DNA from 3 places in the Faecalibacterium sp. DFI.5.82 genome. Region 3 is predicted to be linked to each of the others. Evidence: riboswitches for the same ligand, from Rfam matches in the RefSeq annotation. Region 3 holds a riboswitch; each other region holds the start of a gene.

Region 1 (10,306 bases), on a different contig from region 3:
CGGAACCGGCAAAATCATGGAAGCCCATGCTCTGCAGCCAGCCGCCGCCCCACATCCAGTGGCCGCAGATGGGGTAGACCACCAGCGAAATGGCAGCAGAATAAACGCAGTAAGCCTTGAAGTTGGTGCGCTCGGCCATGGAGCCGGACACGATGGTGGCTGCCGTGGCACAGAACACGGTCTGGAACACGATGTACACCCACAGCGGGATATCAAGCCCCAGGTGGCTGTAATCGCCCTGAATGAACGGATCGAACCCGCCGATCAGCGCGCTTGTGCCGCCGAACATCAGGCCGAAGCCGATGACCCAGTAGCACGGTGTGCCGATGCAGAAGTCCATCATGTTTTTCATCAGGATGTTGCCGGTGTTTTTGGCGCGGGTAAAGCCCGTCTCACACAGCGCAAAACCGGCCTGCATAAAGTAGACCAGGAATGCCGCAACCAGCACCCAGCAGGTGTTTATGGAACTGAACATTATAATACCTCCCCGGTTTGTAATGCGCTCCCCGCACCGAATGTGCGCGGGAGCCTTGTTCAGGAGGCCCTCTATTCCTCCCGAGCAATATCCAGCGAAAACACAAAAGGCGCTGGCGGAATCACTTCCGTCAGCGCCTTTGCTTTCGATGGCACGAGTATAGCCCCTTTGTGCAAAACTGTCAAGAGCCGGGGTGCGATTTTTACGTTTTACACAACCCAGAACCGAGAAAAAAGAGGGAAACTTTATAAGTCATTCTTTTTCTCAGCCTCACCGGCGGGCGTTTCTTCCTTTTTGCGGCCGGAGCGGTGCCCGCCCTCCATCTCCCAGTGGAGCATCAGGCTCATCATGGCCCGCAGGGCAAAGGTGGCCGCCAGCGGCACCACCGATTCCAGATTCTGCAACAGGAAGGTCTTGGCGATCTCCGCCGACATCAGAAACTCCAGCGCCGTGGTCAGGCCGCTGGACATCTCGTGAAGGAAATCGTGCTGGCCATGGAAAAAGGTGACCCGCACATAGTGGTAGGTGGCCTTGACAAGGCTGGTGACGATGATGAACAGGCCGATGATCTCAGCCAGCCCGGAGATCAGCGGCACCGCCGTCTCCAGAAACCCCTCCATGCCGTGGGTGACGATCTGATTGAAATGGTATAACCATGCCATATTAGACTTCCTCGTGTTTCGTATCATAAACCGCCCCTTTTCGGAGCGAGCAGGATGTGTTTGGATAAGATTAGTGTATCCGGTTTCCGGGGAAAAGTCAATCGCAGGAACAGCAAAAAAGTTGCCGTACAAACTTACAGGAGTGTACGGCAACTCGGATTTATTTTTTGCGTTTATGTTTGGCGAAGGTAGCATTCGTATCATGCGCACGTTTTGCACAGGCCTCATTGTGCTCTGCTGCTTCGTAGTCTTTCCGTGCTGCGGCATAGTGAAAACCGCCTTGCCCGGATTTTGCCATTGACCAGTGACGATCCGCACTGCTTCTAAAACTCTTGGCGCGAGCAGTATACATTTCTTCCGGTGATTTGAAAAAAGCCATGAACAATTCCTCTTTCAAACAAAAATTAGGTTGATAGTCCTCTTTCACGGAAGATATTTTCGAGAGCGGTTATTTGAGGCTTTAGGATGGAAGCTTTTAAAAGGGAATCGTCATCTCTTGCTGGGCCGGATACATAACTTCTGTATTTACAGATGATGGATTGATGTTCTCGCTTGAGTGCATGACTACTCATTTTTGAGTAGCGGCCTTGCCAATACTGCCGCTGGCGTTCGGCTTCCTGATTCGAGATAACGATACCCCGTGCGACGCATTCCTGCTCTAAAGCTGAATTTCGCGCAATTCCATTCAGAATACCGACGTTATATGGATGTGCTCTCATCTCTCGGTAGAGCTGCTTTAGCTGATAATCACTCATCCCTTCAAAGCCCTCTGCGTAATCCTGCTGCTTATCCAGCAGTTCAGAACCGGCATCGCAGACGGCATTGAAGATTGACTTGAAAAAGGACATAATAACTCCTCTACTGATGAAAAGCAGCTGTTAAAAAAGAAAAACACCGTTAAAAAACACCGAAATGTTTTTTCTTTGACTGGCTGGTATTTACAGACTGGCTGGTATTTACAGATTTGGCAAAGTCACTGAAACCGGTATAGGCATCTTTTGCGCCCTCCAAAGGGCTGTCTGAGCCGAGACCGATACTTTGTTTATAAAAGTCCTCCGCAACGATCCAGCCAAGGGTCTCGGTCAATGCAACAGAAGTACCAGCGCTGATGACACCGCCCACAACGGTTCCGATACCGGGGATTCCCTTAACGATGTTGGAGAAAATTGCACGACCCGCCTGACTGGCCATCGTACCACCAAGAATGGATTGAGCGGCAGCCTGTGTCATGGGGATATCGAACACTTTGGCAAGACCCATGATCATTGTCATTTGAGCACCGGTGATGGGAATTGTATCAGCCATAGGAATCGGGATAACACCCGCAGCGGCGGCAGCTGTTGTGGCAGTGTGAATGACAGCGGCGCACTTGCTCTTCAGGTCATCCGGCATTGTAACTTTGGTTTTAGCCATTTTTTCCTCCTTTGAAGGTTGCGCCGCAGTTTGTGCAGCACTTCCTTCCACCCTGATTTTGTACAGTCAGTTTTCCGCAGTTGGGGCAGCGTTCGCCGCGGCCCTTGCTTTGGATCGGAACGACCATTTTGTACCCGCATTTGGTGCACTCACGGTTTTCACCAACTGTTTTGAAAAATGTGAATTGTTTGCAGTTCGGGCAGAGCTTTCCGGCCATTGGCTTCACCTCCATGAAGCAGCAAAAGAGTGTCGAAACTCGATGAATTTTGTCTATAACCATTATATATATATATATATATCGTCAATTGTTGAAATCGACAAAATTTCAATTGAGAAATGTAAAAAATGACAAAAAACACCCGGAAAGCCTTTTCAAATTTCAAAAAAGAAAAGGCTCTCCGGGTGCAAAGCGCTTGAAAATATATCCTGCCGCTTCCGCTTACAGCAGGGTCTTGATGTAGGTGGCCATCAGCCCAGCTTTTTCTTCTGCTGGTGGGCCAGAATGGGCATGAGCAGGGGCGTGGGAACGAGCTTCTGGGCCGTGGTGGCAAGGCGCATCAGGGTGCTGGGCACGATGATGGTCTTGCGGCGGAGCATCCCGCGCATGGCTTCCTCCACGCAGAGCTCCGGGGTGATGCCCTTGAGGGCGAACACCACGTCGGCACGGTCGTTGAACTCGGTGTCCACGGGGCCGGGGCAGAGGGCACAGACGTAGACCGGGCTGTGCTGCTCCCGCAGCTCCTCAGCCACGCCGCGGGTCAGGCTGACAACGTATGCCTTGGAGGCATAGTAGCCCGCCATATAGGGCCCGCCCGGCAGCAGGCCCGCCGAGGATGCCACGTTCAGGATGGTGCCAAAGCCCTGGGCTTCCATCTTGCGCAGAGTGAACTTGAACAGCCGGTGCATGGCCAGCACGTTTACCCGCAGCATGGAAAGCTCCTTGCCCTCATCCGTCTCGGAAAAGGCACCGCAGGCACCAAAGCCCGCGTTGTTGATGAACAGGTCGATGCGTTCGTCTGCCAGTGCTTCGCACAGGGCGGTGACCTGCGCATCCTGCGCAAGGTCGGCGGGTACGATGCGGCAGAGGGTGCCGTGTTTCGCCCGGAGCTCAGCGGCAAGGGTCTCCAGCCGGTCGCGGCGGCGGGCGGTCAGAATGAGCCGGAAGCCCAGCCGGGCATAGCGGCGGGCAAACTCCCGCCCGATGCCGGAGGACGCGCCGGTGATCCAGACAGTTTTGGTTGACATAAGCATTCTCCTTTTCTGCGGAAACTCCATTGCCTCTATTCTATCACGGCAGCGGGTGAGAATCCATGCAAAAATTCAAGGAAAAGCTGTCCCTTGTTGCCCGGGAAAATTTGGAGTATAATAGACTCAAAGAACAGCGCACTGACGCAGGAGGAAAGAAAAATGAACAAACCGGTATTGGTGGTCATGGCTGCCGGCATGGGCAGCCGTTACGGCGGCATGAAGCAGATCGACCCGGTGGGCCCCAAGGGCCAGCCCATTGTGGAGTACTCCCTGTACGATGCCCACCGCGCAGGCTTTGAGACCGTGATCTTTGTCATCAAGCACGAGATCGAGGAGGCCTTCAAAGCCGCCATCGGTGACCGCGTCTCTCAGGGCATGAACGTGAAATACGCTTTCCAGCAGCTGGACGAGCTGCCCGCAGGCTTCACCATCCCCGAGGGCCGTGTCAAGCCCTGGGGCACCTGCCACGCCGTGCTGGCCGCAAAAGACCTCATCGATGGTCCCTTCGCTGTCATCAACGCGGACGATTACTACGGCCCCGAGGCCTTCAAGGTCATCTATGAGTATCTGTCCACCCATCAGGACGGCGCAGTTTACGATTACTGCATGGTGAGCTACCTGCTCAAAAATACCGTCTCTGAGAACGGCACCGTCTCCCGCGGTGTCTGCGTGGTGAACCCGGACGGCACCCTGCACAGCGTGACCGAGCGCACCGGCATCGAGACCTGTGAGGGCGGCATCCGCTGCACCTCCCTCACCGGTGAGGGCACGGATGACCTGCCGGTGGAAGCACCTGTCAGCATGAACCTGTGGGGCTTCGGCAAGAGCTTCCTGGACGAGGCCGACCACCGCTTTGCAGGCTGGCTGCGTGAGAATCTGCCCAAGAACCCCCTCAAATGCGAGTATTTCCTGCCCACTGTGGCCAGCGAGCTCATCGATGAGGGCAAGGCGGCAGTCACCGTGCTCAAGAGCACCGATAAGTGGTACGGCGTGACCTACCGCGAGGATAAGCCCACCGTGGTGGCCGCCATCGCCCAGAAAACCCAGGAGGGCCTGTACCCCGAGGATCTGTGGGCGTGATAAGCTGAAACAGGCGCAGATGCGAAACAAAATCTGTGGCGGCCCTCTTGACTTTTTGCGCAGGAGTGCATATACTAAAGTTGTAGATGAGACTACGGAACCATTCCATGGTTCCACCAAAGCAACAAGAAGCCCCCTCGGTACTGCGAATACCAAGGGGGCTTCCTGCTTGCTAAGGGTTAGTGCTTACCGGCCTTGAACTGTTCCTCAAGCCACTTGCAGATGTAGTAGCTGACCACACCCGCTGCGACGGACAGTATAAATGAGACTACCATTTCCATGGTTACCACCTCCTTCCCACATCAAATGGGTCGGAAGGCCGACAGGTACAGTATAACAGAAAATTCGACTCATTACAACGCAGAAGCGCCCCATCCGGTGAAGGATGAGGCGCTTCTACGTATATTTGGGAATATTCGGGGATGGCGTTAGTTGTTCTTGAGCTCCTGTGCCTTCTGCCATGCATTCAGCACATCAAGCTTGCTTACGGGATTGGCCGGGAAGAACTTCATCTCTTCCGGAGCCGTGCCCTCATCGTTCAGGTCAGGGATAAGCTCGTTTTCCATGGCCCAGCGGGCGGCGTGCTGCAGGTCCATATCCTGCTCTTCCTGCTCTACATCGGGGTAGAGCAGTTCGGATTCGGGCATGGGCTTGCCTGCATCCTCCCACAGCATCATGGCAAGGGCGCTGCGGTTGCTGGGGAAGTAGGGCAGAGCCATCAGCTTGCCTGCAAATTCAGCGCCCAGAGAATAGGCCTGATAGCCCAGCACTGCACCGCCCACAGCGGCAGTACCAATGATCGCGGCAGTGCCCAGCACATTGGGCCCATCATCTTCAATGGTGGCATCGCGGTACTGTGCGGCAATATCCACATCACTGCTCATGGTGTTCATGGTAAAGGTGATGCTCTCAGCCTTGTAATCCTGACCCAGCGGCAGGGAGAACTTGCCGGTAGACCAGATGTCAAACACCATGCCCTCAGGGATCAGGGTCTTGTCCAGCGTCACGGTCACTGTTGCGCCGTCCGGTACAGAGTAGGTCTTTTTGCCGGTGGTCTCGTCAGTAGTAACAGTCAAGGTATCGGTCACATCCTTGTCACCGTTTTTCACGGTAACAATGCCGCCGGTCACGGTCAGCGGGTGGAAGACTGCGGTATCGTGGGTGTGGTCAGCGGCGGCATCACGGTACTGTGCGGCAATATCCACACCACTGCTCATGGGGAAAGTGATGCTTTCTGCCTTGTAGTTCTGATCCTGCGGCAGGGAGAACTCGCCGGTAGACCAACCGTCAAACACCATGCCCGCAGGGGTCCGGTCCTTGTCCAGCGTCACGGTCACTTCTGCGTTGTCCGGTACATCGTAGGTCTTTTGGCCGGTGGCTGCGTCAGTGTTGCTGTTCAGCTTGCTGGTCACATCGCTGCCGTCGTATTTCACAGTAACAGTGCCGCCGGTCACGGTCAGCGGGTGGCAGCCCGGAGCATTGGGGTCGAACTCCCAACCGGCATGGAGGGTGATGTCCTCCATAATTGCGGTATCTTTCACATTAAAGAGGTTGCCATCTTCGGTGTACCAGCCGGTGAACTTGTAACCCGCACGGGTGGGATCATGGATGGCAGTCAGATCGTTTGCCTTGGTATCAGTGATTTTTTCGGTCTTATAAACCGGCACCACAGCGTCGTCGTTCAGTTCGCCGCCCTTGGCATCAAAGGTCACCTTGCAGAGGTAAAGAAAATTGCGTTTTCTCAGTTTATCATTGGCATCAATTTTAGGATTGTTATCATTGTCTGCAAGCAGAGCATCTGCCTTGGCCTTGTAGTTTTTGTAGTAGATGGCACCATTGGGGTTCCCAGCCGGACAACCTTTCAGACTGTCTTGGAAAGAAGTCAATCCAGCAGGGAGCGTAATGTATTCCAGATGGGTGCAATAGCGAAAGGTACCAGGTCTAATGGTTGTTACATTTTCCGGGATGGTGACGTTCGTCAGATTAATGGAAGTGCAAGAATCAAAGGCAGAATAGCCGATCGTCTTAATATTCTCACCTAACGAAATCTTTTCAAGAGAAATGCACCCAGCAAAGGCGCCTGTCCCCATCGATTCGATGGCGCCATTGATGGCAAGAGATTTCATGTTGTTGCAAAATCTAAAAGCTTCTCTGCCGATGGAAGTGACGCTTTGTGGAATGGTGACACTCTCCAGATCATTGCAATGAAAAAAGGCATAATTGCCGATCGTCGTAATATTCGTCTCAATATTCTCACCGAACGAATTCTCACCGAACGAAAGCGTTTTAAGATGAATGCATTCACCAAAGGCATGATCACCGATGGAAGTAACGCTTGGTGGAATGGTGACGCTCGTCAGACCACGGCAATCATAAAAGGCACGATCGTCGATCGTCGTAATTTTTTTACCTAATGAAAGCGTTGTTGTAAGAGGGCATTCCGTAAAGGCCCGGTTTCCTATTGATGTGGCAGCGTCATTGATGGTAAGAGAGTTCAAGTTGCGGCAACCTGCAAAGGCATGATCGCCGATGGAAGTGACGCTTTGTGGAATGGTGACCTCCCCCAGCTGATGGTCTGAATAAAAGGCATAATTGCCGATGGCGGTTACAGTGTATTTGTCGTCCAACGTTTCGGGTATGTCGATGTCGTAGTCGTAGTTTGTTGGTTTCACAGGGCCAAGAAATTTTGTGATGGTTGCATTACCGCCATTTACCTTATACTTATACTTGTAACCGTCAACGATGGCTTCTTGTTCAGTTGCCGTGTCTGCTGCAAATGCCGTGACTGCCGACAGGGGCAGCATGGTGATCATCATGCAGACCGCAACCAATAAGCTGATCAAACGCTTGGGTTTCATAATTCTTTACTCCTTTTCCATGATTTTCCCAAAAAACTCTCTCTATTTCAGCCAAAACAAAAGAGCGCCGCACCGGCCAAACGGCTGGTACGACGCTCTGAACCCTTGTAGACCCGCTGCGCGCTCGCTCTCCTGAAGGGAAGCCGACGCATCTTCACAAGGAGGTGCAAGGTTTCGTATTACCTTACCCGGAGAGAATAACGTGCGGCTGGCTGCCATATTACAGGCCCTTGTAGCTTTGCGTCGCAGCCTTTCGACTGGCTTGCCGATTCTTCAGTTTTTAGCGGAATAGCATATTGCACAGGATAAGATACTCTTTTTTTTTTTTGTCAATATGACGAAAAAGATTTGGAAGAGTGTACAAAAAAGGAACGTATAATGTGGAAAACAGAATGAGAATAAAATCCTGCGGCAGCACAAGATCTGCCTGACTTTATGGAGGGCGCAGTGCAAGAAAAATGCCCCTGACCGAAAGAAGCCGGTCAGGGGCATTTGGGGTTGCTGCAACGGTCAGGGTCAGTGCCTGCGCTCGTACTTCAGACGCTCCCGCAGCTCGTCCAGAGAGCGGTGCTTTTCGCCGTGGCGCAGCTTGGGGTAAGCGCGGAGCATACGGCCCTTGCCAAAGTACTTGGAGCTCCGGGTGCGGGCGCGCATCTCCTCGCTGCGGGCCTGCAGCTCCTCGGCCAGCTGTTCCAGACGGAGCAGCTCTGCCGTGCGCTCTGCGGTGCCCTTGGCGGCCAGCTTGACGGCAGTGGCGGCCTCAGAGGCATTGAGCCGGGCCTCCTGCGAGGACTTGCGGGCGGCCTCCATGGCCTCGTCGGCCTTGGCGCGCAGGGCGGCAGCGGCATCCCGGGGGCTCAGTTTGGCGGCATTGTCCCGGGCCTCGGCAGCCGCCAGCTTGAGCTGCAGGCGGCTCTCGTCCATCTTCTGGTCCACGTCCATGGCGGTGGTGCCCAGCAGCTCGGTCATGGCATCGGACACGGCGTGCATACTGTCGGCCACCTTTTCCAGGGCATCCAGCTCACGGGCCAGGTCAGAGGCCGCAAAGGCGGTCACCACCACGTCGGCGGCGTAGCAGGCGTACAGGATGCACATGAGGACAAAGCCCACCATCTGGGGGACCATCTCCACAAAACCCGCGATCACGGGGTGAACGGCCTTCATCACCACAACGGTGCCCACGCCCCACAAAAGGGAGAATTCCAGGCAGATATATCCGCCGATGTTGAAGGGGAAGTCGCTGTAATCCCACCACCGGGTGTGGTAGAGCTTGTAGAGCGCCCAGCCGCCCACCAGCTCCAGCACGCTGGGCAGGATCACGCCGCCGAGATAGAGCAGCAGCAGGTTGTCTGCCAGCGGCGAAAGGGTGAACAGCACAATGATCATGCCAAAGCCGTAGATGGGGCAGACCGGGCCGTTCAGAAAGCCGCGGTTCACCAGCTGGCCGGTGGAAACGGCGGCATAGATGACCTCCAAACACCAGCCCAGGCAGGAGTAGATCAGGAAAAACGCCAGGATCTGATACAGCGAAAAGCCGCAGACCATGGTGTTGACAAAAAAGGACATCTTACTCCTCCTTTGCGGCGGCAGCGGCTTCCTCCGCAGCCTTCCTCTTTTTCAGGACCTTGGGCTCGATCCAGGTCACGGCGGCATCGCCGGGCAGCTTTCTGGCGATCAGGGCCTTGATCTTGATGCCCATCTCGGTGAACATCCCCTCGTGCTCGGTGCGGATGTTCCACTCCGGCTCGTTCTCGTGCAGGTCAAAGGTCTTCCAGGTGATCTCGTAGCCGGAAGCGGGGAAGTACTCCAGGCTGTCGCGGAACAGGTCGTCGTCATCGGTCTTGAAGTAGATCTCGCCGCCGTCCTTCAGGAATTCGCGGTACTGGATGAGCTGGCGGGGATAGGTGAGCCGGTGCTTGTTGGAGGAAGCGTTCTTGCTCCACGGGTTGCAGAAGTTGATATAGATGCGGCTGACGGTATCCTGGGCGGTGAGCACACCCTTGATGCGCTCGATGTCGGTGCTCATGATCTTCACGTTGTCGATGGGGCGGCCTGCCTCGGTGTAAGCGGCCTCGATCTTGCGCTTGGCAAGGATCAGCACCTTGTCGGTGATGTCGATGCCCAGATAGTTGTTTTCCGGGTGGGCGCAGGCCAGCTGGGAGATAAAGCCGCCCTTGCCGCAGCCCAGCTCCAGCACAAAGGGCTGCTCCGGGCGGGCATACTGTGCGTGCCACTTGCCGCCCCAGATCAGGGGCTCGTGGACGTGGAAATCGGCGGCCATCAGCTCATCGTGGGCGTAGGGTTTGAAACGCATTCTCATAGTTTGTTGTTCTCCTTGAATTTTAAGTGGCTCACCCTCTCCGTCTTTGCTTCGCAAATCCACCTCTCCCAAAGGGAGAGGCCTTGGCAGTGCGGAAAACTTACCGGTTTTGCCAAGGGCTCCCCCTTTGGGGGAGCTGGCGCGTCAGCGCCTGAGAGGGTGAGGATGCTTACAATTTCGTACTTTTCAAAAATTCTTTTACTTCCTCCGGCTCTGCGGCGCAGCTTCCCTGACAGATGCCGGGTTTGCC
Region 2 (10,306 bases), on a different contig from region 3:
ACCTGGCAGGCGACCCCCGGTCTGTTCGCATACCGCCGCAGCATTGCCAAGGAAGTGCTGGGCACCGATGATCCCACCGAGGTGCAGAGCCATCTGTCCGATTGGGATAAGTTCAACGAGGTGGCTGCACAGGCCTCTGCCAAGGGCTACAAGATGCTGTCCGGCTTCGATGATGCTTACCGCACCTTCTCCAACAACGTGGACGCTCCCTGGGTGGACGGCACGACCGTCAAGGTAGACCCCAACATTATGAAGTGGGTCGATCAGACAAAGGAGTACACCGATAAGGGCTACAACAATAAGTCCAGCCTGTGGGACAGCCAGTGGGCAGCCGATCAGGGCCCGAGCGGCAAGGTGTTTGGCTTCTTCTATTCCACCTGGGGCATCAATTTCACCCTGCTGGGCAACTCTCTGGAGACCCCTGTGGCCGAGGGCGGCAAGGAAGAAGTGGGCAACGGCATCTACGGCGATTACGCAGTCTGCGAAGGTCCTCAGCCCTATTACTGGGGCGGCACCTGGATCTGCGCGGCAGCCGGTACCGATAATACCGATATCATCCGCGACGTGATGCAGAAGCTGACCTGCGACGAAGCCATTATGAAGCAGATCACCCTGGATACGCAGGATTACACCAACAACGAGAAGGCCATGGAAGAGATCGCAAACAGCGATTATGCCTCCGACTTCCTGGGCGGCCAGAACCATATCGCCCTGTTTGCAGAAGCTGCAAAGAAGATCGATATGTCCAATGCAGGCCCGTACGATCAGGGCCTGAACGAGAGCTTCCAGAATGCCTTCAAGGATTACTTTACCGGCACGGTGGACGAGGATACCGCAAAGGCAAACTTCGAGACCGCCATCAAGGAAAAGTACCCCGAGTTGACCGATGTGGTCTGGCCCGCATAAGCGCAGCCGGAACCTGAAAACCTTTTGAACCGAATCTGAATGGGGCGGGCCGGACGCTGATCCCGCCCGCCCCGTTTTGCTTTGGGCAGTGTACGTCAGGAGGGCAGTTACTATGGGAGCAAAACCAAAGAAGAACGGCTCGATCAGCTATGCAAAGTGGGGCTATATCTTCATTGCACCGTTCTTCCTCATCTTTGCGCTGTTCCAGCTCATTCCACTGGGGTCTACGATCTATTACAGCTTTTTTGAAAATTACCGCAGCGGCCTGAAGATCATAGGCCCTACCTTTGTGGGCCTGAAGAACTACATCACCCTGTTTGCAACCGACCTGCCCAAATACTTTGGCAACACGCTGCTGCTCTGGATCATCGGCTTCATCCCGCAGATCGCCATCTCGCTGCTGCTGGCGGCCTGGTTCACCGACCTGCGCCTGAAGCTGAAGGGCCAGACCTTCTTCAAGACAGTCATCTACATGCCCAACCTCATCATGGCTTCGGCGTTCGCCATGCTGTTCTTTGCCCTGTTCTCGGATAACGGCCCCGTGAACGCTGCACTGGTGGGCATGGGCATCCTCAAGGAGCCCTTCAGCTTCCTGAACAGTGTCTGGGGCAACCGCGGCCTTATCGGCCTGATGAACTTCCTGATGTGGTTCGGCAATACGACCATCATGCTGATGGCGGCCATCATGGGTGTGGACCCCACCCTGTATGAGGCAGCGGAGCTGGACGGCTGCACCCCGAACCAGATGTTCTGGAAGATCACCATCCCGCTCATCCGGCCGATCCTGGTCTATGTGATGATCACTTCGATGATCGGTGGCCTGCAGATGTTCGATGTGCCGCAGATCCTGACCAACGGCAAGGGCGGCCCCGACCGCACCTCTACCACCATGATCATGTACCTGAATAACCACCTGTTCAGCAAGAACTACGGCATGGCCGGCGCGGTCTCGGTGGTGCTGTTCCTGGTGTGCGCAGTGCTCTGCGTGATCGTTTACATGGCCCTGACCAAGGAGGACGACGGCCTGAGCAAGGCCGAGCGCAAGGCCCGCAGGCAGGCGGCCAAACAGGTGAAGGGAGGAAAAGCATAATGTCACACGCAGTCAAGACAAGATCCGAAAAAGCGACCCTTGCGGCCCGCCGCACGGTGTGCTATGCGGCGCTGGTGCTGCTGAGCTTTTTATGCCTGTTCTTCTTCTATGTGCTGGTCATCAATTCCACCCGTACCCATTTTGAGATCCAGAAAGGCTTTTCCTTTCTGCCGGGCAGATCCTTGATGACCAACCTGAAAAACGTGCTGTCGGATGCCAACATCCCGGTGCTGACCGGTGTGCGGAACAGCCTGATCGTGTCCGGCTGCTCGGCTGCCCTCAGCGTCTATTTTTCGGCCCTGACAGCCTACGGCATCTACGCCTATAACTTCCGGTTCAAAAAGGCGGCGTTTGCCATCATCCTGCTCATTATGACCATGCCGACCCAGGTCTCGGCGCTGGGCTTCCTGCAGCTCATCACAAAGATGGGGCTGAAGAACAGCTTCATTCCCCTCATCATCCCCAGCATTGCGGCCCCGGCGGTGTTCTTCTTTATGAAGCAGTATCTGGATGCCAGCCTGCCCATGGAGATCGTGGAAGCCGCCCGCATCGATGGCGCAGGGGAGTTCTACACCTTCAACCATATCGTGCTTCCCATTATGAAGCCCGCTCTGGCGGTGCAGGCCATCTTCTCCTTTGTGTCCAGCTGGAACAACTACTTCATCCCCGCACTGGTGCTGGATACGGCAGACAAAAAGACCCTGCCCATCCTCATTGCACAGCTCCGCAGTGCCGACTTCCTCAAGTTCGATATGGGCAAAGTCTATATGCTGGTGGCCATTGCCATCCTGCCCGTGATCATTGTTTATCTGCTGCTGTCCAAGTTCATCGTCCGTGGTGTTGCACTGGGCGGTGTCAAGGGCTGAGCATTCCGTTCTCTCCTTTGGAAAAAGCACCCGCAGCCAGCAGGCCGCGGGTGCTTTTCTATCCTCTCGTGCTCAGTCGGCTTTGGCAATGCGCTGCATCGCGGTGGAAGCAACATGCTTCTCCTTGATGGCGCGGAGCTGGGCCATGTGGTCGGTGTTCACGTGGGCCTGCTGCTGGGCTTCGGAGTCCCACTCCTCAACGATGAGCAGCTCGTCCGGGTCGGCGGCGCTCAGGTAGTAATCGTAGCGCTCAAAACCGTCCTCCTGCTGGACCTTTGCCAGAATGCCGGCAGCGGCAACCTCCTGCAGAAAAGCGTCCCGCTGGCCGGGGAGCATACGGTAGGTGACCAGAAGCATCATGTGTTCCATGGTGAAATCTCCCTTATAATGTTCCAATGTGTGTTCTCTTAGACAAAAGCCGCCGGAAATCGTTTCCCGGCGGCTTTTGCTTATTAGGAGGATCAAAAGATGATCCCTGGAGAACTTAGTTCAGGATGGTCTGCTCGGTCTCGACATCAAAGACGTGGACCTTGTGCGGATCAAATGCAACGCGGACGGTGTCTCCGTTGCGTGCCTTGGAGGTGGGAGCGACACGGGCGGTCATCTTGTTGCCCTTGTACTCCAGGTACAGGTAGATCTCAGCGCCCATCATTTCGGACACATCGACCTGAGCCTCCAGGTGGCAGTCGGGGTGCTTTGCCATAAACTCGGGCTCGTCGTCGATATCCTCAGGACGGATGCCCATCTTGACCTTCTTGCCAACGTAGGAATCCAGCTTGCCGTCAGCGGTCTTTTCCTTGGGCAGGGGGATGGTGTCGCCGCCCAGGTCAATGGCGTACTGATCGCCGTTCTTGGTCACGGTGCCGTCCAGGAAGTTCATCTGGGGGCTGCCGATGAAGCCGGCAACGAACATGTTGCAGGGCATGTCGTACAGGTTCTGCGGGGTATCGACCTGCTGGATGATGCCGTCCTTCATAACAACGATGCGGTCGCCCATGGTCATAGCCTCGGTCTGGTCATGGGTAACGTAGATGAAGGTGGTAGCCAGCTTCTTGTGCAGCTTGATGATCTCGGTGCGCATGCTGGTACGCAGCTTTGCATCCAGGTTGGACAGGGGCTCGTCCAGCAGGAAGACTGCCGGGTTACGAACCATTGCACGGCCCAGAGCAACACGCTGACGCTGGCCGCCGGACAGAGCCTTGGGCTTGCGGTCCAGCAGGTGCTCGATCTCCAGGATCTTGGCAGCCTCGTGAACGCGGCGGTCGATCTCGTCCTTCGGGGTCTTGCGCAGCTCCAGACCGAAAGCGATGTTCTTGTAAACGGTCATGTGGGGGTACAGAGCGTAGCTCTGGAACACCATGGCGATATCACGATCCTTGGGAGGAACGTCGTTGATCAGGCGGCCGCCGATGTACATTTCGCCCTTGGAGATCTCCTCCAGACCGGCGATCATGCGCAGGGTGGTGGACTTGCCGCAGCCAGAGGGGCCGACGAAGATGATGAACTCCTTATCCTGGATCTCCAGGTTGAAGTCGGTAACAGAAGGAGCAGTAGCGCCCGGATAGATCTTGTAGATGTGCTGGCAGCTAATCGAAGCCATAGGTCATTGCCTCCATTAAAATTTTTCTATGTTACGGCACCTTGACGGTGCACGCTCTCGTTGGTATTATAATAACAGATAACTTTGTGATATAAAATAGCATTTTATTGATTTGAGGTGTCAGATATTGCTTTATGATTGGACAAGCACCGCAGCCCTTGGCGTGGTGCGGGATATCCAGCCCAAAGAACCCCTGACCCTGACCGGCGAGGGGCTGTGGGTCTGCCTGGTCTCCAGCGGCAGATGCACTGCCAGCCTGACCGATGCCTCGCCCTCCCCGGCGGGCAGCGCACTGATCCTGCCGCCCCAGAGCGCGGCGGCGGGCCATCTGGTGCTGAGCCGCGCCCCGTTGACCCTGACCCCGGAAGGGGAGAGCCACCTGCTCTGCATCCAGCTGACCGGGCAGGCGGCGGTGCAGTTCCTTGCCGGGCTGACGGAGCTGCCGTTCCTGGCCCGGGGCGAGACCTGCCCCGCCGCCGCAGAGCTGCTGGGCCGCCTTGCTGCCGAGGCCGACACGCCCCGCAGCCGGGCTGCCAGCCAGCTGGCCTTTGCCCTGCTCTGTGAGCTTGCGGGGGCCGATAGCGCCGCCCCGCCCCTGCCGCCGCTGGTGGAGGCAGCCATTGAGGATATCCGCCAGAACTACGCTGGCCTGTACGGCGTGGAGGAGCTCAGTGAGCGGCTGGGGGTCTCCAAGAGCCATCTTGTCCGCACCTTTACCGCCGCCGTGGGGGTGCCCCCGGGGCGCTACCTGACCACTGTGCGGGTGGAAGCTGCCATGCGGCTGCTCCTGCACCGGGAATACACGCTGGATGTCATTGCCAGCCTGTGCGGCTTCTCAGGGGCCAACTACCTGTGCCGGGTGTTCAAAAAAGAGACCGGCCAATCCCCCGCACAGTGGCGGGCCTTGGCCGGTCAGACAGCACGGCCCCTCAGCCCGGCGGAAAGCCAGCGGGAGCAGGCACTGTATATTTAAAATGTTCAGGAGCCGGGGCAGCACCCGGCTCTTTTCCGTGGAGGTGCTCAGCCGCACACAGACTGCGGGCGCTTGAGCAGGAACACCGTCAGGGCCAGCGTGATGGCCTCGGCGGCGGGGAAGGCCGACCACACGCCGTTCATGCCGAACAGGGCGCTCAGGATCAGCGAGCAAGTGACGATGGCGGCCACGCCCCGGCTGACCGAGGTGATGGTGGCCTCGGTGGGGCGGTTGACCGCACCCAGATAGCCCGCCGCAACAATATTGCAGCCTGCAAAGAAGTAGCCCAGGAAGTAGATGCGCATACCGCTGTGGGCGTATTCGGCCATCAGTGCAGAGCTCTCGCTGTTGAAGAGGGCAACAAAGGTGTCGGTAAAGCCAAACACAGCACCGTACAACACCGCCGCCAGCGCCAGCGCAGTGCCGCAGCCCAGCAGAAGCAGCTTTTTTGCCCCGGCCATCTCATTTTTGCCGTAGCACTGGCTGATCAGCGGCTGGGCACCCTGGGCCACGCCGTTGAAGATGGCTGTTGCCACCAGCGCAAAGTTTGCCACCACGCCGTAAGCGGCCACGCCCACGTTGCCCGCCAGCCGGAGCAGCAGGAAGTTGAACACGGTGGTGGTCACGGCAGAGGAGAGCTCCCCGACAAAGCCGGAGATGCCCAGCTGGCAGCTCTGCACCAGCAGCCGGGCCGAGGGGGCCTGCCGGACAAAGGTGAGCGTGTTGCTCTTTTGAAAAAGGTGGCGGCTGCAGATGGCGATGCTGAGCACCGGCGAGATAGCGGTTGCCAACGCCGCGCCGGGCAGGCCCAGCCCCATGGGGAAGATGAAGATGTAATCGAACACCACATTGAACAGGCTTCCGCTCAGGGTGGCCACCATGGCAAGGGACGGGTCGCCGTCGTTGCGGACGAAGGCCGAGAAGATGTAGTTGCACATGAAGAAGGGCGTGAACAGCAGGAAGATGCGGGTGTAGTTCAGGCCCAGCGCCACAATGCCCGCATCGCCGCCCATGAGCTGCAGAAGCGTGCCCGGGCAGAACGCGCCCGCCAGCATGAACGGGATGGCAATCAGGCAGGCACAGAGGATGGCGTTGGAAAAAAACCGCTGCGCCCGTGCCTCGCCCTGCGCCTGCAGGATGGCGTACCGGGTGGCAGCACCCAGGCCGATCATCGAGCCGAAGGCAAAGATCAGGTTGTACATGGGCAGGCAGAGGTTCAGCAGGGTCACGCCGTCGGTGCCCGCCGCCTGGGCGATGAAATAGGTGTCGGCCAGAATATAGCACGATGTGCCGATCAGACCGAAAATATTCTGCGACACATACTTGAAGAACTGCTTTGTCAGGTTCATGGGAGCTTCCTTTCCGCGGGGAGAGTAGGGGAGTGAAACGTAAAAACGACTACTACTATATCATAAAACCTGGCATATTTCAACGAAAAAGCGAGGAAACACGCCATCATTTCCCAAACGGAACACTTCTCCCCGGGGCGATGCTGCTATCCGAAAATGTTATACAAACACTGTCGATTTTGTGTAACTTGCCAAAGATGATTTTGGGTTATTGACCAAAAAAAAAAAAGTCTTATGATTTTTGTGTAAAATGCCACATAAAAACAGAAGAATCGGCAAACCAGTCGAAAGGCTGCGACGCAAAGCTACAGGGCCTGTAATATGGCAGCCAGCTGCACTTTCTCAACCATACCGCACATGGGCATCACCTCAAGGGGCGGTAGATTCCCAAAGTACAAAACGCAGAGCGTTGTACCAGCCATTTGGCCGGTGCGGCGCTCTTTTTGCTTTGTGCGGGCATGGTTATATTTTGGGAGTAATTCATAAAAGGAGGATTTTTATGAGATTGAAACGTGTGATCAGCGCCGCCTTGGCAGTGAGCATGGCAGTTTCCATGATGCCTGCTACTGCGGTTTCGGCGTTTGCAGCGGGAACGAGCACCAATACTGCGGAGACAACCACTGTTACTGGCAAGAATAGCACCGAAAGCGAAGCAGAAACCTCTGGTTATTGTGGTGCAGAGAATCAGGAAGAGAGTGTTCAGTGGAAATACGATGAATCTACAAAGGTTCTGACTATTTTTGGCAATGGCCCAATGGCAGATTATGAGGGAATTGCTGATACGGATGTTGGCACAGACAATGATCTGCGTCCATGGAAACCCTATCTCAACCAGATTACAGAGGTACATATTGAGGAAGGCGTTACTGCGATTGGCAATAGTGCATTCCGTGGGATGAAGGCTTTGAAAAAAGCTAATATTCCTGCCAGCATTCAGCATTTGGGCGATTACATCTTTCGCTATGATGAAGCATTGGAAGAAGTAATCTGGGCAGAAGGATTTGAAGCGGCTGAAACTACTGACGTGGATTCAAACCAGAATGTATATACAGGAAAATATTTGCCTACAAGTATGTTCGATTTCTGCTCTGAACTGGGCAAGGACAAGGAACTGACTGAATGGCTTCCCAAGAGCTTTGAAGGTGTTGGCTGTGCGGCAGTTCGAGGAACACAGTTTACAGTTGATTTTGATAACTGGAGCAATCTGAAATATATTGGTGCGTATGCTTTTTCAATGATGCGGAATCTGGAAAGCTTTACTGTTACAGATGACATCGAGTTTGGATTAAGAAAAAACCCACAGGTTCCGGATGGGACTTCTAATGCACTTCAAGGTTCTGGTTTGAAAAAAATGATTGTTAGGACCGAAAAACTTCCCTATGCAATTGTGCGGGGTTGTGAGAAATTGAGTGTGATTGATTTGGGAAGCAACCCTACAATCATTGGAGATTCTGAATTCGCAGGGACTGCTATTGAGAAAATTGACATTCCGAAGAGTGTGACAAAAGTTGATGCATGGGCGTTTGCAAATTGTCAGAATTTGAAGAGAGTGACCTTCTACGGTGAAACCGCATTGCATCATGTTCCTTTCCCAGCATGTGGCATTGAAACCTTTATTATTGAAGAAGGCGCAAAAATTACTAGCGATGATTCTAATCCCTTCCGAGAACAACCGACAGGTTCTTATCCGGCTGTAACCTCTTTGAAGAACGTGGAAATTCTTGGCACATTGAATACTAGTCGGACAGATATGACGACAGAAACTCTTTGGAAAAATATGTTCTCTCCTAGTGAACAACTCAAAGAAGTTACTGTGAGCGATGCAAACCTGCAATATGTAAAAGCTGAGACTTTCCCGAAGATGGAAAATCTGAAAGTGGTTGGCGATGATGCAACGTTTGAAGCATCGCTTGCGGGATGCACCAACCTGAAAACCGTTGACCTGACCGGCTGCAAAAAGATTGCCAGCTATGCAGCTGGCTGCTTTGGTGATGGTATGAATGATTCTACTGTCATCTATGTCAATGATGCAAGTGCAATTCCGGGGAGTGACACTGGCATTTCGAATCGTCACGGTATCGTTATGGTTGTTAAGGGCGGTACAGTCAATACGGATAAGACCGGTTTTGACAGTGTAACCAAGGCTGGATGTACCGCAAAATGGTATGAGGACGCTAATTGCCAGATTGAAACCAAGGATACTACCCCCGTAACTGGTAAAACCTATTACGCCAAGTGGAAAGTCATCCCCGTTGCCGCAACGATGACTGCAACCACTTCCAAGAGCGCCTATCTGGTCAATACCCCGGTTGATGTGAACATTACCGTTAACCCGGGCACCTATGGGGCAGAGATTCACAAAGGTAAAGTTGCTCTGACCTACGGCGACGAAGTAGAGAAGGTGGAGCTGGACGGCAAGGAACTGACCGAGAAAGAATACACTGTTCAGGAGCTGGCTCAGATGATGAAACTGACTTCCCGAAGCAGTAATATCAAAGCAACCCTGAATGTGACCTACAAAAAAGTCGGCAAGTTTGATTTTAACGTTGCCCTGAAGGACGCAAATGGTGCCCAGATTTGTGCTGATGGCACTCAGGTCGTTGTTGCCGAAAAGGCCGCCGAACTGACCCCTGCAACCGAGCTCTACACCCTGACCGTTAAGAATGCTGATGTTACCATTAAGAATGGTGACGAAGAGATCAAGGCTGAGAAGAACGACAAGGGCGAGCTGATCGCCAAAGTGCCCGAAAAGGCTGACGTGACCGTGACCTACACCAGCCAGAGCGATGCCGTTGCATTTGACCAGTGGACTATTACCACCGATGAAACGCTGGATGTGGATGTCAAGAACAACCCCCTGAAGTTCCAGATGCCTGCCGGTGGCGTGACCATCGAAGCCATGACGAAGGATGCCTCCATTGAGGAGGACGAGCCCAACATTCTGGGCACCGCCGCAGTAGTCGGCACTGCCGCTGCTGGCACCGCCATTCTGGCATGGCAGGGCTACCAGCTGGGCACGGAGCTGTACCTGAAAACCGCTCTGCCCGCCGGTACTGCCATCCCCACAAACCGTGCCGAGCTGGCCCTGCTGGTGTGGAACCATGCCGGTAAGCCCGCACCCGCCGCAGTTCTGCCCGCCGATGCCACCGATACCCAGAAGGCCATTGCCTGGGCTGTGGAGAACGATTTGCTCAAGGCCGCAAAGGACAACGGCGAGACCTATGTGGATACCGATTCCGTGAGCCGTGTTGAAGTGATCCGCGTGTGGAATAAGGCACAGGAAAAGTAAACCCCACCGTCATCCCTTCGGGATGCCACCGCCCCTAATAGGGGCGGCCTTGGCAAAAAGGTGAAACTATCCGCCATGCCAAGGGCCCCCCTATTAGCGGGGGCTGTCGCTGAAAGCGACTGGGGGGTTGCCCCCACAACCGAACCATTCTCTATTCCCAAATAACCTGTGGAAGCGCCCTGCCGGGGAACCGGTGGGGCGCTTCTGCATAGGGGCGGGAGCCGAAACCGCCG
Region 3 (10,306 bases):
TGCCACTCGGTGCTGTACTCCCGGCTGATCACCGTTTTGGGCTGGGTGCCGAATGCAAAATGCTTGTGCTCGATGATCCGGGTATAGGGCGTTTCCGCATCGGTATAGTTCACCACCGCGTTGCCCTGATAGTTGTCGGTATCCAGCACCTCGGTCTCAAAGCGGACGCTGCGGTACTGCAGCGCGCCCAGACGGTAGCCGAAGTAGGCATCCACCGGGCCGGTATAGACCACCTTGTCGGCCAATGCGTTCAGGTTCTCCCGGTCGGCCAGATAATCCACATTCAGCCGCACCTCGATGCCCTCCAGCATCTTTTCCACCATGGCGGTATAGCCGCCATCGGGGATGCCCTGATACAGCGCGTTGAAATAGTTGTTGTCGTAGGTAAAGCGGACCGGCAGGCGTTTGATGATGAAAGCCGGCAGTTCGGTGCAGGGGCGGCCCCACTGCTTGCCGGTGTAGCCTTTGATGAGCTTTTCGTAAATGTCCGTACCCACCAGACTGATGGCCTGCTCCTCAAGATTTTTCGGGTCGGTGATGCCCGCTTCCCGCTTCTGCTCCTCGATCTTCGCCTTGGCCTCGGCGGGGGTCACCACGCCCCACATCTTATTGAAGGTGTTCATATTGAAGGGCAGATTGTAGATCTCGCCGTGATAGTTGGCAACGGGACTGTTGGTGTAGCGGTTGAACTCCGCAAACTGGTTCACATACTGCCACACTGCCTTGCTGCTGGTGTGGAAGATGTGGGCCCCATAGCGGTGGACCTGTATGCCCTCCACTTCCTCGGTGTAGATATTCCCGGCAATGTGGCCGCGCTTATCAATCACAAGGCATGTTTTGCCCGCCTTTTTTGCTTGCTGGGCAAACACCGCACCGTAAAGGCCTGCGCCTACGATGAGATAATCGTAATGGTTCATCCCTGCTTCTCCTTTTTTCTGGATTCAGGTTCATTTTTGGAGAGCGGCTTCTTCTGGCTCTCACGGTACTGGTCGATGGCGGTCTGGATGCGTGCCCGGGCTGCCTCGGGGGTAATATGCTTGAGCTGGGCCGCCGCCATGGTCTGGTGGCCGCCGCCGCCCAGACTTTCCATGATAACCTGAACATTGACCGCTCCCAGACTGCGGGCGGAAATATTCACGCCGCTCCCCACCTGCACGGCCACAAAGCTGGCCTCCACATTCTGGATGGTCAGCAGGTCATTGGCTGCCTGTGCAATGGCCACACGGGCCTCGGGGGGCACCTCGCCGCTCACCGAGATGGCACAGCTGCGGTACATCTGGGCAGCCTCCACAAGGTCTGCCTTGGCGTTGTACTCCACCATGGTCACATCAAAGAGCTGGCGCACCCGCTCCGTCTCCGCACCGTAACGGCGCAGAGCGGCGGCGGCTTCAAACGTGCGCACGCCGGTGTGCAGGGTGAAGTCCCGGGTATCCAGCATAATGCCCGAGAGCAGACCCTCTGCCTCCACCCGGCTGGGCTTGTCGTCCCGGTCGCCCACATACTGCAAAAGCTCCGTGACCAGCTCACTGGCCGAGGAGGAGTAGGGCTCGTGGCAGACAAGGTCTGCATGCTCGATGAAGCCCACGCCCTTGCGGTGGTGGTCGATGACAGCCACCTTGCCGCACCTTTCCAGGATCTCCTTACTTTCCACAAGGCCCAGCTGGTATGTATCCACCACCACACAGAGCGTTTTCTTGGAGATAATGGGCAAAGCCCCCTTGGGGTCGATAAAATCATCCGCCTGGCCGGCCCGGCACAGGGCATCGATCAGGCTGCCCGCCAGCGTGGCATCCCGCCTGACGGCGATCACCGCCGGGACATCGCAGATCTTGCAGATGCGCAGCACGCCCTCGGCAGCGCCGATGGCATCCAGATCGCTCATCCGGTGGCCCATGATGACCACATGGTCCGCCTCCTTGACGAGCCTGACCAGCTGGTCGGCCACGATGCGGCTGCGCACCTTGCTGCGCTTTTCCACGCCGTGGCTCACGCCGCCGTAAAAGGTGAAGCCGTCCGGGGTCATCTCAGCGGCCTGATCGCCGCCGCGGCCCTGCGCCATATCCAGCGCCTGCACGGCCATATCCTGGGCTTCCCGCAGGGTTTTGGCCCCGCGCCCGATGCCAATGGAGATGGACAGGTTCACACTGGGATCCAGAGCACGGATCTTATCCAGCACATCGTAGCCGCGCTGGGCATACTGCTCCAGATGGCGCTCTTCCACCACGGCGATATAGCGGCCGCTGGCAACACGGCGCAGAAAGCCTGTGCCCCGGCCGATCATATCCTCCAGCACCCGGTTGATGCCCTCCAGCAGGCGGGCGCGCTCACTGTCCAGCATATCGCTGAACACATCGTCGTAGCCGTCCACCAGGAACACCATGTACCCCGGGCGGCTGGCCTTGTACTCCGTTTCGATCCTGCGCAGGGCAGTCTCCTCATTGAACACAAGCAGCGTCATGCTCTCGCTGCCGCCCGGCACGGTACTGCTGTGCACATTCCACACACCATCGGCCAGATTGAGCTGCTGCCCCTCCGGGGTGCGGGCCTGTGCGGTGTCCAGGCCGGGCAGCAGCTTCTGTGCCCTGCCTGCAAGCCGGTCCTCGCCGCCCAGCAGCGCCGTGCGGAAGCGGCTGTTGTACCACAGCACCGTCTCGCCAGAAAGCAGAGCCGCCGGCTGAGAGAGGGATTCCAGGCTGTATTGGGTCCTGGAATTTTCAAAGCTGCCGCCAGCCACCCACTTGGCGGTCCAGCGCCGCAGCTGATACCGGAAAACGCAGATGCCGATGCCCCACAGCACCACCAGCACTGCCAGCGCAGGCCAGCCCGCGGGCCGCCGCACCAGAAGCGCCAGCGTCAGCAGTGCACACAGCACTGCCAGCGCGGCGATCAGCATTTCTAACGTCCATCTCGGTTTTTGTTTCATGGAATCTTCTGCCTCCTGGTCTGCCTGCCCCGGCGGGGCGGCTTCCGGCTTATACCTCCATCAGAATGGGGAGGATCATCGGGCTGCGTTTGGTGCGGCGGTAGATATAGCTGCTCAGCGCCTCACGCACCCGGGTCTTGACGCTGTTCCAGTCGCGCACATGCTCTTCCACGCAGCGATCCAGCGCGTTTTCCACAATGCTCTGGGCCCCGTCCATCAGGCTCTCGTTCTCGCGCACATAGACAAAGCCGCGGCTCACAAGGTCAGGCCCCGCCAGCACCTTGCCGGTCTTGCTGTCCACGGTGGCCACGATGATGACCAGACCGTCCTCAGAGAGATGCTTGCGGTCACGCAGGACCACGTTGCCTACATCACCCACGCCCAAGCCGTCCACCATCACGGCACCGGCGGTGACAGGCTCGCCCAGCTTGATCTCGTCCCGGCTCAGGATGACGTTGGAGCCGTTTTCGGCAATGAGGATGTTGCTGGTGGGAATGCCCAGAGACGCGGCGGTCAGAGCATGCTTTTTCAGCTGCTTGTACTCGCCGTGCACGGGCAGGAAATACTTGGGTCTGGTCAGGGTGAGCATCAGCTTCTGCTCCTCCTGGCAGGCGTGGCCGGAAACATGGACATCATACATGCTCTCGTAAATGACCTCCGCGCCCAGCAGGAGCAGACCGTTGACGATCTTGGTCACGCTCTTCTCGTTGCCGGGAATGGGGTTGGCGGAGATGATGATGAAGTCGCCGGGGCCCACCCGCACCTGACGGTGGCTGCAGGAGGCCATGCGGGAAAGGGCACTCAGGGGCTCGCCCTGGCTGCCGGTGGTGATCAGCACCACCTGCTCCGGCGGGTACTGGTTCAACTCATCCACACTGATAAGGGTACCCTCGGGGATGTGCATATAACCCAGCTCCTGCGCCATGGCAGTGTTATTGACCATGCTGCGGCCGCTGAACGCCACCTTGCGGCCATCCTCCACGGCCAGATCAATGATCTGCTGGACGCGGTAGATATTGGACGCAAAGGTCGCAATGATGATGCGCTTGTTCCGGGCACGGGCAAACAGGTTGCGGACACCGGCGGCCACCTTCTGCTCCGTGGCGGTAAAGCCCGGGCGCTCGGCGTTGGTGGAATCGCTCAGCAGAGCCAGCACACCCTTCTGACCATACTCCGAAAGGGTGGTCAGGTCGGTCACGCCGCAGGCCAGCGGGGTGTAATCGATCTTGAAGTCGCCGGTCTGGATGATCGTTCCGGCGGGGCTGTCAATGGCAAAGGCCACGGAATCGGGGATGGAGTGGTTGACATGGATGGGCTCCACGGTAAAGCAGCCCAGCTTGATCTTCTGCTTGGGGGTGATCTCCACAAACTTGGTCTTGCCTGCTAGGCCAAACTCCTCCAGCTTGTTCCGGATGAGGCCGCAGGTCAGCCGGGTGCCGTAGATGGGCAGATCAAACTTCTGCAGCAGGTAGGGAATGCTGCCGATGTGGTCTTCGTGGCCGTGGGTGATGAGCAGGCCCTTGATCTTGTCCTTATTCTGCACCACAAAGGTAAAGTCGGGGATGACCATGTCCACGCCGTACATCTCACTGTCCGGGAATACAAGGCCGCAGTCCACAATGATCATATCCCCGTTGCACTCATACACGGTCATGTTCTTGCCCACTTCGCCCAGACCGCCCAGCGGGTAGATGTGGATGGGCACAGCGGCCTCCTTGGGCTGCTGAGTACGGCGGGGCCGCCGGTTATAATAAGGGCGGCGGGTGCGGGTACGCTTTTCCCCGCCGGATTCACTGTTTCTGTTCGGATTGTTCTGAGCCTGAGCCGGGTTCTGTTCTTTGACCTGTGCCATGCGGTACCTCCAAAATCAATTACAAAACGCAGGCACACCCCTTTGCGAGCGGCCTGTCTGCTGTGAAGGAGCAGCAAACGCACCGCCGCTCCCATCGAAACCATCGTATAGAATTTTTCGCTTCCATGCCCGTTTTCGGCACTGGGATGGCCAGAACGGAGTAATTTCTGCCCTGTCAGTCCATCTGTTCGATGCGACCGCGGCACTGCCCCGTTCCGGCCGGACACACCGCATCGGTGCGCCCCTATACGCATTTTGTTACAAACAGTATAGTATTTCTTGTCCACTTTGTCAATTCAAAGCTTTGCCGGAAAAGCCGGGGATGATACGTTTTCCTCTTGACAGAACCGGAAAAATAGCTCTAAATAGAGGTATCCAAAAATTCAAGTTCCGGGAGAAACAGATGAAACAAGTCGAAGTTTACACCGATGGCGCGTGCAGCGGCAACCCCGGCCCGGGCGGCTGGGGTGCAGTGCTGCGCTACCGCTTCAACGGCAAGGTCTACGAAAAAGAGCTCAGCGGCGGCGATGCTTCCACCACCAACAACCGGATGGAGCTGACCGCCTTTATCGAGGCCCTGCGCCAGCTTAAGGAGCCCTGTGAGGTGCGGCTGTGCTCTGACAGCCAGTACGTCATCAACGGGCTGGAAAAGGGCTGGGCCAGGGGCTGGAAGCGCCGGGGCTGGAAAAAGTCCGACGGCTCCCCTGCCCTGAACCCCGACCTGTGGGAACAGGCATTGGAGCAGGAAGCCCGGCACAAGATCACTTATGTCTGGGTCAAGGGCCACGCAGGCCACCCGGAAAACGAACGCTGCGACCAGCTGGCCGTGGCACAAAGTCAGGCACACGGAGGGAGACAGGGACGATGAGCGATACATTTCTGCCCGGCAGCGGGTTCGACACCTATGAACAGCAGGACAAGGTGCTGGTGGGCCTGTGCGGCGGCACGGGCTGCAAAGCAGCTGTCCGCATTTTACAGCAGCAGGGCTTTGCGGTGATGGGCGCTGTGGTGCGTCTGTGCACCGATGATCCCGTTGTGGATGCCGCCAAGGAAGCCGCCAAGGCTCTGGGCATCGAGTGCATCACCCTGAATGCCAGCGAACTGGCCAGCCAGCTGGCTGAGGAGACCGCTGCCCCGGCCGACCTGCGCTTCCCCGCCCTGCTGGCGGCGGCTGACCGGCTGGGCATCCAGTACATTGCCACCGGCCACCGCGCCCGGGTAGAGACCGGTGCGGACGGCGTGCACGTCCTCTGCCCTGCCGAAATTGCGGACGAGAGTGCCCGGCTTGCCGCCCTGCCGCAGGAAACGCTGGGCCGGCTCATCCTGCCCTTGGGCGATTTCAGCCCCGAGGATGTGGCTGAGATGGCAGCAGAATAAAAAAACAAAAGAGATGCACCCCGCTCCCTGAACCTGAATCAGGAAGGCGGGGTGCATCTCTTTTTGCTCTGTTTTATTTCATCGTACAACGCTCAATGGAAGTCCTCCGCTTACTTTGCGAAGATCTGGATCCAGTTGTGGCCCCACTGAGAATTGGCATCGTAGTTGTAGCCAAGGCACATATACTTGGCGGCGGGGTCCATGATATTGACACGGTGGCCTTCCGAAGCCATCCAGTCTGCAACGACCTTTTCGGGCGTGGTCTCGCCCCAGGCGGCATTCTCGCCGGTGGCGGTATCAGACACACCGTACTCCTTCAGCACGGTGAAGCAGTTGGTGCCATCGGGGCGGGTGTGGGAAGCGACCTTTGCCACTTCCTTTGCGCGCTCATCGGCAGCGGCCTGCAGCTTGGCATCGCCCATGGCCAGAGGTGCCAGATTTTCCTTTGCACGCTCAGCGTTGACCAGCGCCAGCACTTCCTGTGCGAAACCGTTCTCACTGGTGCCGCGGGCGTAGGTGAAGATCATCACCCAGTAATTGCCGTACTCGCCGCCCTCGTAGTAGCCAATGCCAACGGAGGTGGCATCCTTGTCCAGCATCCGCTCCTTGAAGAAATCGTAGCGATTCCAGGCGGCGACCACATCCGAAGCATTCTCAGCAGCTGCCCAGTAGTTCTCTCCCACAGAAACATCGTCCACACCGTACTCCGGCAGGATGGTGAACTCGCGGCTGCCATTGGGGCGGTTGTAGGAGTAATTGACGGTAAGTTCTTTTGCACGGGCCTGTGCGGCAGCATTCAGTGCGCTGCTGCCCATGCTCAGAGGAGCCACACCAGCCTGTGCACGCTCTGCGTTGACGAGCTGCAGCAGCTCATCGGCCTTGGAAGCTGCGTGTGCGGGCATTGCCAGAACAAGCATCAGGCAGATGAATGCGGCGCAGCAGACCAGATTCTTCAGGACTTTCATCGAAGCGTTACGCATGGTGTTGAACCTCTTTTGTGTTGCCCCATGAAAAAAGGTGTCGATTGCTGGTATACTCGGCAATCGACACCTGATGCTTCAGATGAAGGTCACTCAACACCCAATCTCCGCTGTGGAGACCCTCAGGTGATGAGAAGCAACTGGCTGCCATTTTACAGGCCCTATAGCTTTGCGTCACAGCCTTTCGACTGCTTTGCCGAGGATATTCAGTTTTGCGTGCCTTTCTTCTTTTGGGAAGAAATTTGAGAACGAAAAAAGGTGTTGTTCTGCAATACACTCAGCAAAACAACACCTAGAAAATCTAAGCAGGTCGCCCAAAGAAAGATTTCCTTGAGAAGCAGCTGGCTGCCATTTTACAGGCCCTGTAGCTTTGCGTCACAGCCTTTCGACTGCTTTGCCGAGAATATTCAATTCACCTTGAGGAGCCGTTTCCATTTCCTCGACGCTATCCTACCACATCGGACAGAACCTGTCAACTGTTTTGGAGCAGCTTTCTCAAAAAATCTTCTTTTTTGAAGAGTTCTTCCGTTATGCCTGCACCTCTGCCGCCTTTTTGCGCAGCTGGTCGAGGTCTGCGGCATCCGGGTGAGCCAGTGCCTTATCAAAGTTCTCGATCAGCATCTCGAGGTTGGGTGCATGGTTGGGCTGCTGCAGCATCTTTTCGTACTGCTGGCGCACAGTCATGGGCATCTTGCCCTGGCACATATAGGTTCCAATGACCGTGTTGCTCTCATCCAGCGATTTCTGCACCGCCGCCAGGATCTGCTCGAAATATTCCGCACTGCCGCCAAAGCCTGCGGTGCCGAACAAAAAGACCCGCTTCCCCTTCAGGGTCTGCAAAAAGGCGGTGAGGGTGTCATCGGCATGGCCCTTGTCCGTCCAGAAGCCGATGTAAAGGGTCTCAGCCTCCAGTGCTTCCGGAGCCGGTGCTCCGAAGTAGGTGCACTCATTCTGGGGCAAGCTTGCGCGAAGGGTGTCGGCCAGCAGGCGGGTGTTGCCGGTCTTGCTGCTGAAAACGATGGCGTAGCTCATGGTCATTCTCCTTTATTATGTTTGATATCAGATGCTGCCCTGTTCTTTTGCGTTCAGGGCATCATAGACACAGCGGGTGCCCTGATGGGCAATCAGGCCGCCCAGGCACTTTTTGTTGCAGCGGACACAGCGGTGGATCTTTGCCGCATTGCCGCTCTGCAGTTTGTTGACCCAGTTGGGGTCAGCCAGCAGCTGGCGGCACATTGCCGCGCACTGGATGCGGCCGCTGGCAAGCTGCTGCTCCACAAAATCGGGGTCGTTCAGGCCGCCCACACCGCAGAGCGGCACACTGGTATACCGGCGCACCTCATCGCAGAACTTGAGGAAGCAGCCGGTCTCCTTGAACTCGGGGTGGCTGGCCGGCGGGATGGTGTTTTCCAGCGCAGAGTGGTTGGCCAGTGTCACATGGAAGCTGGTCACGCCTGCCTGCACCAGCAGGGGCACGAACACGGCCAGTTCCTCCTCCACCACACCGGCGTTGCCGTAATGGGGGTTCTCCTGCCGGACAGCCAGCTTGTAGTCAATGGCCATGCCGGGCACAGCGGCGTGCACTGCCTTGACAGCTTCCACGGCAAAGCGGGCGCGGCGCTCGGCACTGCCGCCGTATTCATCGGTGCGGTGGTTGAAGATGGCGGAAGAGAAGCTGCCACACATCCGGTCGCCGTGCACCTGCACCATGTCAAAGCCCGCCTGCTTTGCCAGCACAGCGGCCTTGCCAAAGCCCGCGATGATCTGATGGATCTTTTTCTGGGACATCTTGGTGATGTAGGGGCCCACGGCATCGTTCATCCGCTCCCGCAGCTGGTCGGGGGTGATCTTTTTCATCAGCATCCCCGGGATGCACTTGATGATGGACATCATGTCGGTATCGGTCTGGTGGAGCTGGGCGCAGACCTTGCAGTCGTATTTGTGGGCAGTCTCGCAGATCTGCTGATAGAAAGCAAAGCCCTTTTTGTCAAACAGGGACTTCTCAAACCGGCTCTTGGCCACCGGCACGTCGCCGATGATGATCATGGCGCAGCCGCCCTTGGCCAGCCGCTCCATCTCTGCCAGATATTCCTCGTCCGAAAGGCCGAAGGTGGTGGGGGCAAAGATGATGCGGTTCTTCAGCTGCAATCCACCGTAATCAATGGGGCTCAGGATGGTGTCGTACATGTTACACACTCTCTTTCCTCGTCCGTGCTGCCTTTTGCAGCAGGCTCAGGAGCTGGTGCTGTTCCTCTTCGGTCAGCCCGCTCAAATTTTGCGCATCCCAATCGAAAAATACCTGGTGGCAGGTCCGGAATGCTCTCTCACCCGCCGGGGTCAGCCCCAAATGATAACTGCGGCCCTGCTTTTCCCGGGTCATAAAGCCATCTTCCACCAGCTTGATCACGCTGCGCTGGCAGTGGCCCCAGTCCAGGTGCAGTTTTTTGGTCATCTCAGCCGGGGTGCAGCCGGGATGTTTGCCCACGTAGATCACAAAATACATCATGCCAAAGCTCAGGCCGAACTCCTGCAGCTGCTGGGTGGTGTAGGCTGCGAACTGCTTGTAAAACTCCATCACGTAGAAGGATATGGTCGATTGGATCACTCTTTGCATCTCCTTTACTTGACAAGGTCTAGTATAATCACATTACTTGATAAAGTCAAGTACTTTTTTCAAAAAAATTCTCCCTGCTCCGTATTTCTGTTTCGGGAGCAGGGAGAAAACGATTTTTTGCCTCAGACCAGCGGCATGATATTTTCCGGGGCGGCAGCAAGGCAGGCGGGTGCTTTTGGCGGCGGGGCCGCCAATGTCTCCTTGGACACCTTCCACCACAGGCGGGCCTCACCGCCGGGCAGGGTGAAGATCATATTCCAGTCAAAGGGATTCTCACTGGTGGAGACAGCCTGCACCGGCAGGCTGTTGGGGGTGCCGGGAGCGCAGGGCGCAAAATCATGGGCGCGGATGCCCACGGCACGGCAGCCCTCGGGCACCGGCAGAGCCACGGTCAGCGGCTGTTCCCAGCCCGCCAGATGAACGGTATGCTCCCCCACCCGGGTGCAGGGCAGAATGTTCTTGCAGCCGGTCAGGCGGGCGGCGGCACGGGTGCGGGGGTCGGCAAAGACCTCCTTGGTCGTGCCTGCCCGGAGCACCTCGCCGCTGTCCATCACGATCAT

What was found. A riboswitch is a leader RNA that binds a small molecule or an ion and turns the genes downstream of it on or off. The one in region 3 is predicted to bind cyclic di-GMP.
Region 1: it holds a riboswitch for cyclic di-GMP, as region 3 does, so the genes downstream of both, P0G09_RS12285 (leucine-rich repeat protein) here and P0G09_RS03760 (CAP domain-containing protein) in region 3, are expected to answer to the same signal.
Region 2: it holds a riboswitch for cyclic di-GMP, as region 3 does, so the genes downstream of both, P0G09_RS06430 (leucine-rich repeat domain-containing protein) here and P0G09_RS03760 (CAP domain-containing protein) in region 3, are expected to answer to the same signal.

Annotation. Positions count from the first base shown of each region.
Region 1 covers NZ_JARFIS010000010.1:90,521-100,826, reverse strand. The annotation lists gene P0G09_RS12325 (ammonium transporter) at 1-475, opposite strand, end outside; gene P0G09_RS12320 (DUF1622 domain-containing protein) at 721-1,137, opposite strand; gene P0G09_RS12315 (hypothetical protein) at 1,298-1,516, opposite strand; gene P0G09_RS12310 (hypothetical protein) at 1,542-1,985, opposite strand; gene P0G09_RS12305 (DUF697 domain-containing protein) at 2,035-2,550, opposite strand; gene P0G09_RS12300 (hypothetical protein) at 2,543-2,767, opposite strand; gene P0G09_RS12295 (SDR family oxidoreductase) at 3,019-3,795, opposite strand; gene P0G09_RS12290 (sugar phosphate nucleotidyltransferase) at 3,958-4,878, shown strand; gene P0G09_RS12285 (leucine-rich repeat protein) at 5,307-7,736, opposite strand; cyclic di-GMP riboswitch class I at 7,937-8,013, opposite strand; gene P0G09_RS12280 (putative ABC transporter permease) at 8,253-9,302, opposite strand; gene trmB (tRNA (guanosine(46)-N7)-methyltransferase TrmB) at 9,304-10,056, opposite strand; gene P0G09_RS12270 (alanyl-tRNA editing protein) at 10,226-10,306, opposite strand, start outside.
Region 2 covers NZ_JARFIS010000003.1:157,356-167,661, reverse strand. The annotation lists gene P0G09_RS06465 (twin-arginine translocation signal domain-containing protein) at 1-906, shown strand, start outside; gene P0G09_RS06460 (sugar ABC transporter permease) at 1,019-1,996, shown strand; gene P0G09_RS06455 (carbohydrate ABC transporter permease) at 1,996-2,862, shown strand; gene P0G09_RS06450 (antibiotic biosynthesis monooxygenase family protein) at 2,935-3,231, opposite strand; gene ugpC (sn-glycerol-3-phosphate ABC transporter ATP-binding protein UgpC) at 3,347-4,462, opposite strand; gene P0G09_RS06440 (AraC family transcriptional regulator) at 4,590-5,435, shown strand; gene P0G09_RS06435 (MATE family efflux transporter) at 5,483-6,784, opposite strand; cyclic di-GMP riboswitch class I at 7,049-7,124, shown strand; gene P0G09_RS06430 (leucine-rich repeat domain-containing protein) at 7,299-10,073, shown strand.
Region 3 covers NZ_JARFIS010000002.1:22,827-33,132, forward strand. The annotation lists gene glf (UDP-galactopyranose mutase) at 1-917, opposite strand, end outside; gene P0G09_RS03740 (DHH family phosphoesterase) at 914-2,923, opposite strand; gene P0G09_RS03745 (ribonuclease J) at 2,973-4,775, opposite strand; gene rnhA (ribonuclease HI) at 5,179-5,643, shown strand; gene P0G09_RS03755 (hypothetical protein) at 5,640-6,152, shown strand; gene P0G09_RS03760 (CAP domain-containing protein) at 6,263-7,132, opposite strand; cyclic di-GMP riboswitch class I at 7,265-7,340, opposite strand; cyclic di-GMP riboswitch class I at 7,466-7,541, opposite strand; gene bilS (flavodoxin family protein BilS) at 7,661-8,164, opposite strand; gene bilR (bilirubin reductase) at 8,192-9,319, opposite strand; gene bilQ (bilirubin utilization transcriptional regulator BilQ) at 9,321-9,737, opposite strand; gene P0G09_RS03780 (ATP-binding cassette domain-containing protein) at 9,869-10,306, opposite strand, start outside.